Regions from separate parts of the Paenibacillus sp. P22 genome, predicted to be linked through region 1. Evidence: predicted binding sites of a transcription regulator. Region 1 holds the regulator's gene; the other holds the start of a gene.
The links. The regulator CtsR, encoded in region 1, represses protease genes until heat stress. The targets are predictions, from matches to a motif close to ATGGTCAATAAAGGTCAAACA.

Region 1 (3,412 bases):
TGCGGATCAGCTCCGCGCGCCTTGCATCGCGCTGCTCCGTATTCAATTTCTCCTCGAATGCCTGCTGCAGGAAGCCAGGCTGGGTCATTACCATCAACTCATTCATAACCTGCGGGGAAACTTCCCGAATCATGCCCAGGTCGATGCCAAGACGGACATCCGACAGTCTCTGGGCCGATTCCTTGGAGTCCATGATCGCCGCATGAGACAGGATGCCGTAAGATCTCATCACCCGATCCTCGAGCCGCAGGCGCGATTCCGCCTGAAGACGCTCGCGGGCCGCTTTTTCATGCTCGATGATCTGCCTCACGACCCCATGCAGATTGTCGATGATTTCATCCTCCGACTGTCCCAGCGTGATCTGGTTGGAAATCTGGAACAGATTGCCGAGCGCCTCGCTTCCCTCGCCGTACAGCCCCCTCACAGCCAGACCCACTTGGGTAATGGCGGACAGGATCCGGTTGATCTGATGCGTGAGCACGAGCGCCGGCAGATGCATCATGACGGATGCGCGAATGCCGGTTCCCACGTTGGTGGGGCAGCTGGTCAGAAATCCGCGTCTCTCATCAAAAGCATAGTCGACTGCTTCCTCATAAATGTCGTCGATTTTGCTGGCAAGCTTCCATGCCTCCTGGACCTGGAAACCGGGATATAAACATTGGATGCGCAAATGATCCTCTTCGTTAATCATAATGCTGACGGATTCGTTCTCGCTCATGACGACCGCTCCCGCACGGGCTTCGTTCGCCAGCGCGGGACTGATCAGATGCTTCTCCACCAGCACCCTGCGCTCCAGCTCGCTGAGATCCGAAAGAACGATCGTCTCGAACGGGCCGATCGGCTCCAGCTTTCCTTCCTGCGCCACGGAAGCAAGCTTGCTCATCACTTCCGCGGACTGCTGGCTGGTGGCCAGAATCGGAAAGGGATAATTGTGCAGGTTGCGGGCGATTCTTACGCGGCTGCTGAAGACGATATCCGAATCGGGTCCGTCTCCCTTCATCCACTCGCTCAGCGCCGTCTGGGCAAACCGGTTGGCTGCCAATCCAATCCCTCCCTACCGTGCAGCCGCCTTGCGGAAGCTGCGCTTATGATGTCTGTCTGGATGCTTCCAACGATCAGGCTTCCTTGATCTGCTTCTCCAGCTCGCGGATTTTGTCCCTGAGCTTGGCGGCGGCTTCGAACTCTTCTTTCTGGATCGAGTTCTTCATTTCCTGCCTCAGCCTGTCGATTTCCCTCTGTGTCTGAATCCTTCCGCCCGAGCGGCGGGGAATCTTTCCGACATGGACCGTGTTCCCGTGCACTCTCTTCAACAGAGGATCGAGCCTTTCCCCGAAGTGCTTGTAGCAGGAGCTGCAGCCGAATCTTCCGAGCTTGGAGAACTGCGAATACGTGAGTCCGCACTCCTCGCAGCGCGGCACCGCCTGCTTCGTCCCAGCCAAGCTTCCCGCAGGCTCGAAATCCATAAGCCCCGACAGCAGGCTGTGGATGGAAAAGCCGTTCGGAGCTCCCGGAATGCCTTCGCCCCTTTCGCGGGCGCAGGCTTCGCAAATATGGAATTCCGTTTTTTCTCCGTTTACGATCTTGGTAAAATGAAGCGTTGCCGGCCTTTTGCCGCATTCCTGACAAAGCATGCCGCGTCCCTCCTCACCGGTCCTTCTCTATTGCTTACCCAGAAGCGAGATGAGCATCGCCTTCAGCAGCCTGGCTCGAAGCTCGTCGCGCTGCGGCAGCTTGATCGCGATCGACTCCCGGCATACAGCCGCCCGGAGCAGGCTGCCTTCTCGCTTGGAAATGAACAAGGCTTCCTCCAACTGGTAAATAAGTCCTTCGGCGGCGCTTTGATCGACTTGATTGCCGATCGTATGATGAATATGGCCGTGGATGGCTTTGAGCGCAGGCAGCTCGATCCGTTGGATCCGGATGTAGCCTCCTCCCCCTCGCTTGCTCTCCACGAGGTATCCCTTCTCAAGCGTGAAACGGGTACTGATGACATAATTGATCTGCGACGGTACGCAGGAGAAGCTGTCCGCCAATTCGTTGCGCTGTATTTCCACCGCACCTTCGGGACTGTCCTGAAGCAGCTGCTTCAAATGCTGCTCCAATGCATCGGAAATGTTTCGCATATCACCCACCTCCCTATGCCGGGGCACCTTCAGGATTTTTCTTGAATTGCGGGTAGAAGCCAAACAGCCAAAGGCCGGATGCGTCCCTGTAGCATTCCCTCATCGGCGCAAATTACGACCCGCGAACGGGGACCGGAAGAAAAGGATCTTCGCCTTGCATAAGGCGGGATCAGACTCAACTGACTTTGACTTTCTTTGACTTATATCTTGATTATACTCCTTTTTTAGAAAAGGTCAAGGAAACTTCCACTGCTGCCATCCAGATGAAAAAAAGCCGCCTCTCCCTGCTGTGTTACCAGCTTGGGATAAGACGGCCCGCTTTATACACGGTTAGAAGAAGTCCATGAAATTCGTCATCGCCTCAGGGATACGGCTGCCCAGCCGGACGGCCTCCGAGCGCGGACCCGAGATATGATCCATCTGCTGTAGATCCCTGGCGCGCTTGTATCCGATGAGAAGAGCAGCCAAAGTTCCGATGGAGAGATCCAAACGCTTGGAGGAGGTTCCATCCTGATACCGGGAAAGGCTGCCCTTGCCCTCTTCCGTGATGTCAAGCATCCACAATCCGTCATTCCAGGATGCATCCTCGTCATGAATCTGGAGGACGAATTGATCGCGGACTCCAGGCTGGAACGAAAGCTGCTTGACGAGCGATTGGACATCGACGATGCGAACCATGAAATAAGGATGGATGCTCTGTTCGATGCGCGGATCGTTAAGCTGATAAGGCAGCGGATCTCCCGAGTAGGTATGGAGCACGGCGGAATCGATCATGGAATCATGATTGCTGAAGAAATTCCAAAGCCCCACCCTCGCTTCTTCCGTAAGATAGACGAGCTCATGAATGTCGAGACGCCTCTCCTTCACCTTGTAAAGGGCATACCCTTCCGGCGTGCCGTTCTGGGACCGGTACAGCACCGCATCCCCTTTCTTCCGCTTGAAGACCGAATGCTCCCACCAATCCGCAGTTCGGGCCAGCGTGCCATTGAAGCTCTCCGAATAGGTCTGATAAAGGATGCCCAGAAGTTCGGCATGATCGCGGACTTGAATCCGCTCGACTTTGCCGTTGTTTTGCATTCGTTGAGGCAGCTTGTCCGTCGCCAAGGTGTACTTGACCCGGTCGATGAACAGCTCCCAGCCGTATTTGCGGTAAAAGCCGATCGAAAACGGCGCCAGCATCGATATGGATTGGCCGTTCGCTTTCATTTCCTCCATCGCATGACGGAGCAGCTTGCCCACATGCCCGGAGCGCCTCGATTCCGGCCAGCTTGCGACCGAAGAGATGCCTC
Region 2 (3,412 bases), on a different contig from region 1:
GCATGTCCTCCAATCCCCCATCCAGGTCTCAAAGTCAATAATATCGTCAATCCTTGATGGTAAATGCAACCTTTTGCATGTGCATGCCGTTTCAAGAGGACAACACCTAAGGAGGCGCTGGGAATGGACAAACGAAATGCGGCTGGCGGGCTGATGCAAAAGAGCAAGGTGCTGCTTCTAGCGGCGGGAATCACAGCGGGATCGTTGATGGCGTGGAATGCTTTTGGCGGTCAGCCGCTCAACAAGCCGGCTTTTGCCGCGGGAACGGAGAATGCCGTGATGAATACAGTCGCCGTGACGGGTACAGGCAAGGTGTCGGTCGCGCCGGATATCGCCTATGTATCGGCTGGCGTATCGGTAACGGCCAAGACGGCCAAGGAAGCGCAGGCCGGAGCGGCCAAGAAGTACGATGCCGTGCGCAAGGCGCTGACAGGAACCTTCGGAGTCGCGGAAAAGGATTTGAAGACGACGAACTACTCCGTGCAGCCGCAATACCGCTATACGGATAAAGAAGGCCAAGTGCTGACCGGATACACAGCGGTGCAGGACATCCAGATTTCCTACCGCAACATAGATAAGACCGGCGATCTCGTCGACGGTCTGGCAGCAGCCGGCGCCAATCGGATCAACAACATTTCCTTCGGCACGGAAAAAGGAGACGCCTACACGCAGCAGGCGCTGCAGAAGGCGGTCGAGGCCGCCAAGGTCAAAGCGATGACGCTGGCCCAGGCTTCGGGCCGCACGCTCGGCGAGGTCGTCTCGATCTCGGAGAACGGCGCCCAGGTCGTGCAGCCGGTCATCGAGAGAGCGCAGATGAAGATGGCGGCAGCGTCGGACTCCTCGGCCAATACGGTCGTGGATGCAGGCGAGGTCGACGTCACCTCCGACATCACCGTATTGTTCTCCCTAAAATAGAAAAAGAAAGCAGCCCCCGGCAAATCCGGGGGCTGCTTTTCTTTTCGTCCATTCAGCCGACCTTACAGCTTCTCGATGACTTTGTCGACGAGGCCGTAAGCCGTCGCTTCTTCCGCGCTCATGAAGTTGTCGCGGTCGGTATCCTTCTCGATGCGCTCCAGCGGCTGGCCGGTACGCTCGGACAGGATGGCGTTCAGCTTGTCGCGCATCTTGAGGATGCGGCGGGCACGGATCTCGATGTCGCTCGCCTGGCCTTCGGCTCCGCCGAGCGGCTGATGAATCATGACCTCGCTGTTCGGCAGCGCGTAACGCTTGCCCTTGGCGCCTGCTGTCAGCAGGAACGCTCCCATGGAAGCCGCCATGCCGACGCAGATCGTGGAGACATCCGGCTTGATGAACTGCATCGTGTCGTAGATCGCCATGCCGGCCGTAATGGAGCCGCCGGGGCTGTTGATATAAAGCGAGATGTCCTTCTCCGGATCGTCCGCTGCAAGGAACAGCATTTGGGCGATGATGGAGTTGGCCACCACATCGTTGACGCCGGTGCCGAGGAAGATGATGCGGTCCTTGAGCAGCCGGGAATAAATATCATAGGCGCGCTCACCGCGGTTGCTTTGCTCGATGACCATAGGCACAAAATTCATGTCCAAGTGCGAGTCCCTCCTTATAACCTTCATAAATAGTGGATATGCGGGGTGCTGCTTTCTCATTTTAATGGATTGCGATTTTAAAGTCAAATTTGGTCAAAGAGGTCGGGACAGCCTTCAATAGCCCATTTTAACCGGCTTCCTTATTCTCTAAACCTGAGCTTCCGCTTCCGGCAGCCGGAGCGGCGAGGCGGCTTCCCGATCCTAAGTCCGATCTCCTCCGGATGCAAAAAAAGGACCGGCACGAATGCCGGTCCTTCTATGTAATGAAGCCATTGGTGTAAATTGGCGCGCCCGCTAGGAATCGAACCTAGATCTCAGGCTCCGGAGGCCTACGTCATATCCATTGGACCACGGGCGCTTGTAAAAACGTAACGTCTAAGATTGTATAACAGCTGGCAGGAAAAAGCAACACTAAAGGTTTCCGTAAAAAGAAATCCGAAAATTGGGTGTCGGCAACCGTTTTCATCGGGTATTCCTCACTTGCGGGGGTTATCTAAAAGAGGTAAAATAATGGTGTGGGACGTAAAATGAATGGCCGGGACGAAAAATGTCCCAATACGGCCATGCACGAGTGGAGTGGGGGCGCTCATGCGCAGCATTATTGATTTGCAGCGTCAGCTCGTTCCGGATCTCGTCGATACGCTCCGCCGCCGTTATGCGATTCTGCATCAGGTCATGCTCTCGGACATGATCGGCCGCCGGACGCTCGCCGCCTCCCTGTCGATGACGGAGAGAGTTCTGAGAGCCGAGACCGACTTCCTCAAGGAACAGGGCTTGCTGGAGATCAAATCCTCCGGCATGTCCATCAGCCCGGCCGGCCGCCGGCTGCTGGAGGAGATGGAGCCAGAGCTCGGAGGGCTGCTCGGGCTCAGCGACCTGGAGGAGAAGCTCAAGCAGCGGTTCGGCTTGCAGAAGGTCATCATCGTGCCCGGCGATTCCGAGAAGTCGGACAGCGCCAAGCGGGAGCTTGGCCGCGCCGGAGCCGCGGCGCTCCTGCAGGTGCTGGGCGAGCGGGATGTCGTGGCGGTGACCGGAGGAACGACGCTTGCGGGCGTCGCCTCGCAGCTCGCCTCGAGCTCGCCGCGCCGGAGCAACCTGTTCGTGCCGGCGCGAGGCGGGCTCGGAGAGAGCCTGGAATACCAGGCGAGCACAATCGTCTCGACGATGGCCAAGCGGACGGGAGCGCAGTACCGGATGCTTCACGTCCCGGACCATCTCAGCGAAGAGGCCTACACGAGCCTCATGCAGGAGCCCGGAGTGAAGGAGATCGTCGAGGTCATCCGCAGCGCACGCATCGTCATCCACGGCATCGGAGACGCCATGGTGATGGCCCGGCGCAGACGGATCGACAGCGGACTGGTCGACTCCCTCAAGGCGGACGGCGCGCTTGCCGAAGCCTGGGGCTACTACTTCGACCGCAGCGGCAACGTCGTGCACAAGATGCAGACCGCCGGCATCCGCCTGGAGGACATCATGACGACCGAGGTCGTCATCGGGGTGGCCGGCGGCCGCTCCAAGGCGGAGGCCATCTCCGCGGTGCTGAGATTCGGCCACGAGGACATCCTCGTCACCGACGAGGCCGCCGCCCTCGAAATCGCGGCGCTGACGGAATAAGAGCCATGCCGCAAGGCGATAATGGTTCTTGTCCTTCCAGGCGCCGCGGGAACAGACTTGTTTTCATGGCAATCCGCGGGCTCTGCGCCTGCCAGGGGCAGGGCATGCGAATTGCTTTGAGATAGATGCATCATCAAACTTCATTTAACAGGAGGAATATCAACCATGGTTAAAGTTGGTATTAACGGATTTGGCCGTATCGGACGCAACGTCTTCCGCGCAGCACTGAACAA

Region 2: the regulator CtsR is predicted to act here: its motif matches at 1,645-1,665, upstream of clpP (ATP-dependent Clp endopeptidase proteolytic subunit ClpP).

What each region holds. Positions count from the first base shown of each region.
Region 1 is NZ_CBRA020000002.1:59,763-63,174, forward strand. It holds gene BN871_RS00480 (protein arginine kinase) at 1-1,042, opposite strand, end outside; gene BN871_RS00485 (UvrB/UvrC motif-containing protein) at 1,116-1,631, opposite strand; gene BN871_RS00490 (CtsR family transcriptional regulator) at 1,659-2,123, opposite strand; gene eis (enhanced intracellular survival protein Eis) at 2,454-3,412, opposite strand, start outside.
Region 2 is NZ_CBRA020000045.1:39,471-42,882, forward strand. It holds gene BN871_RS08455 (SIMPL domain-containing protein) at 124-915, shown strand; gene clpP (ATP-dependent Clp endopeptidase proteolytic subunit ClpP) at 978-1,559, opposite strand; tRNA gene BN871_RS08465 (tRNA-Arg) at 1,849-1,923, opposite strand; gene BN871_RS08470 (sugar-binding transcriptional regulator) at 2,154-3,179, shown strand; gene gap (type I glyceraldehyde-3-phosphate dehydrogenase) at 3,345-3,412, shown strand, end outside.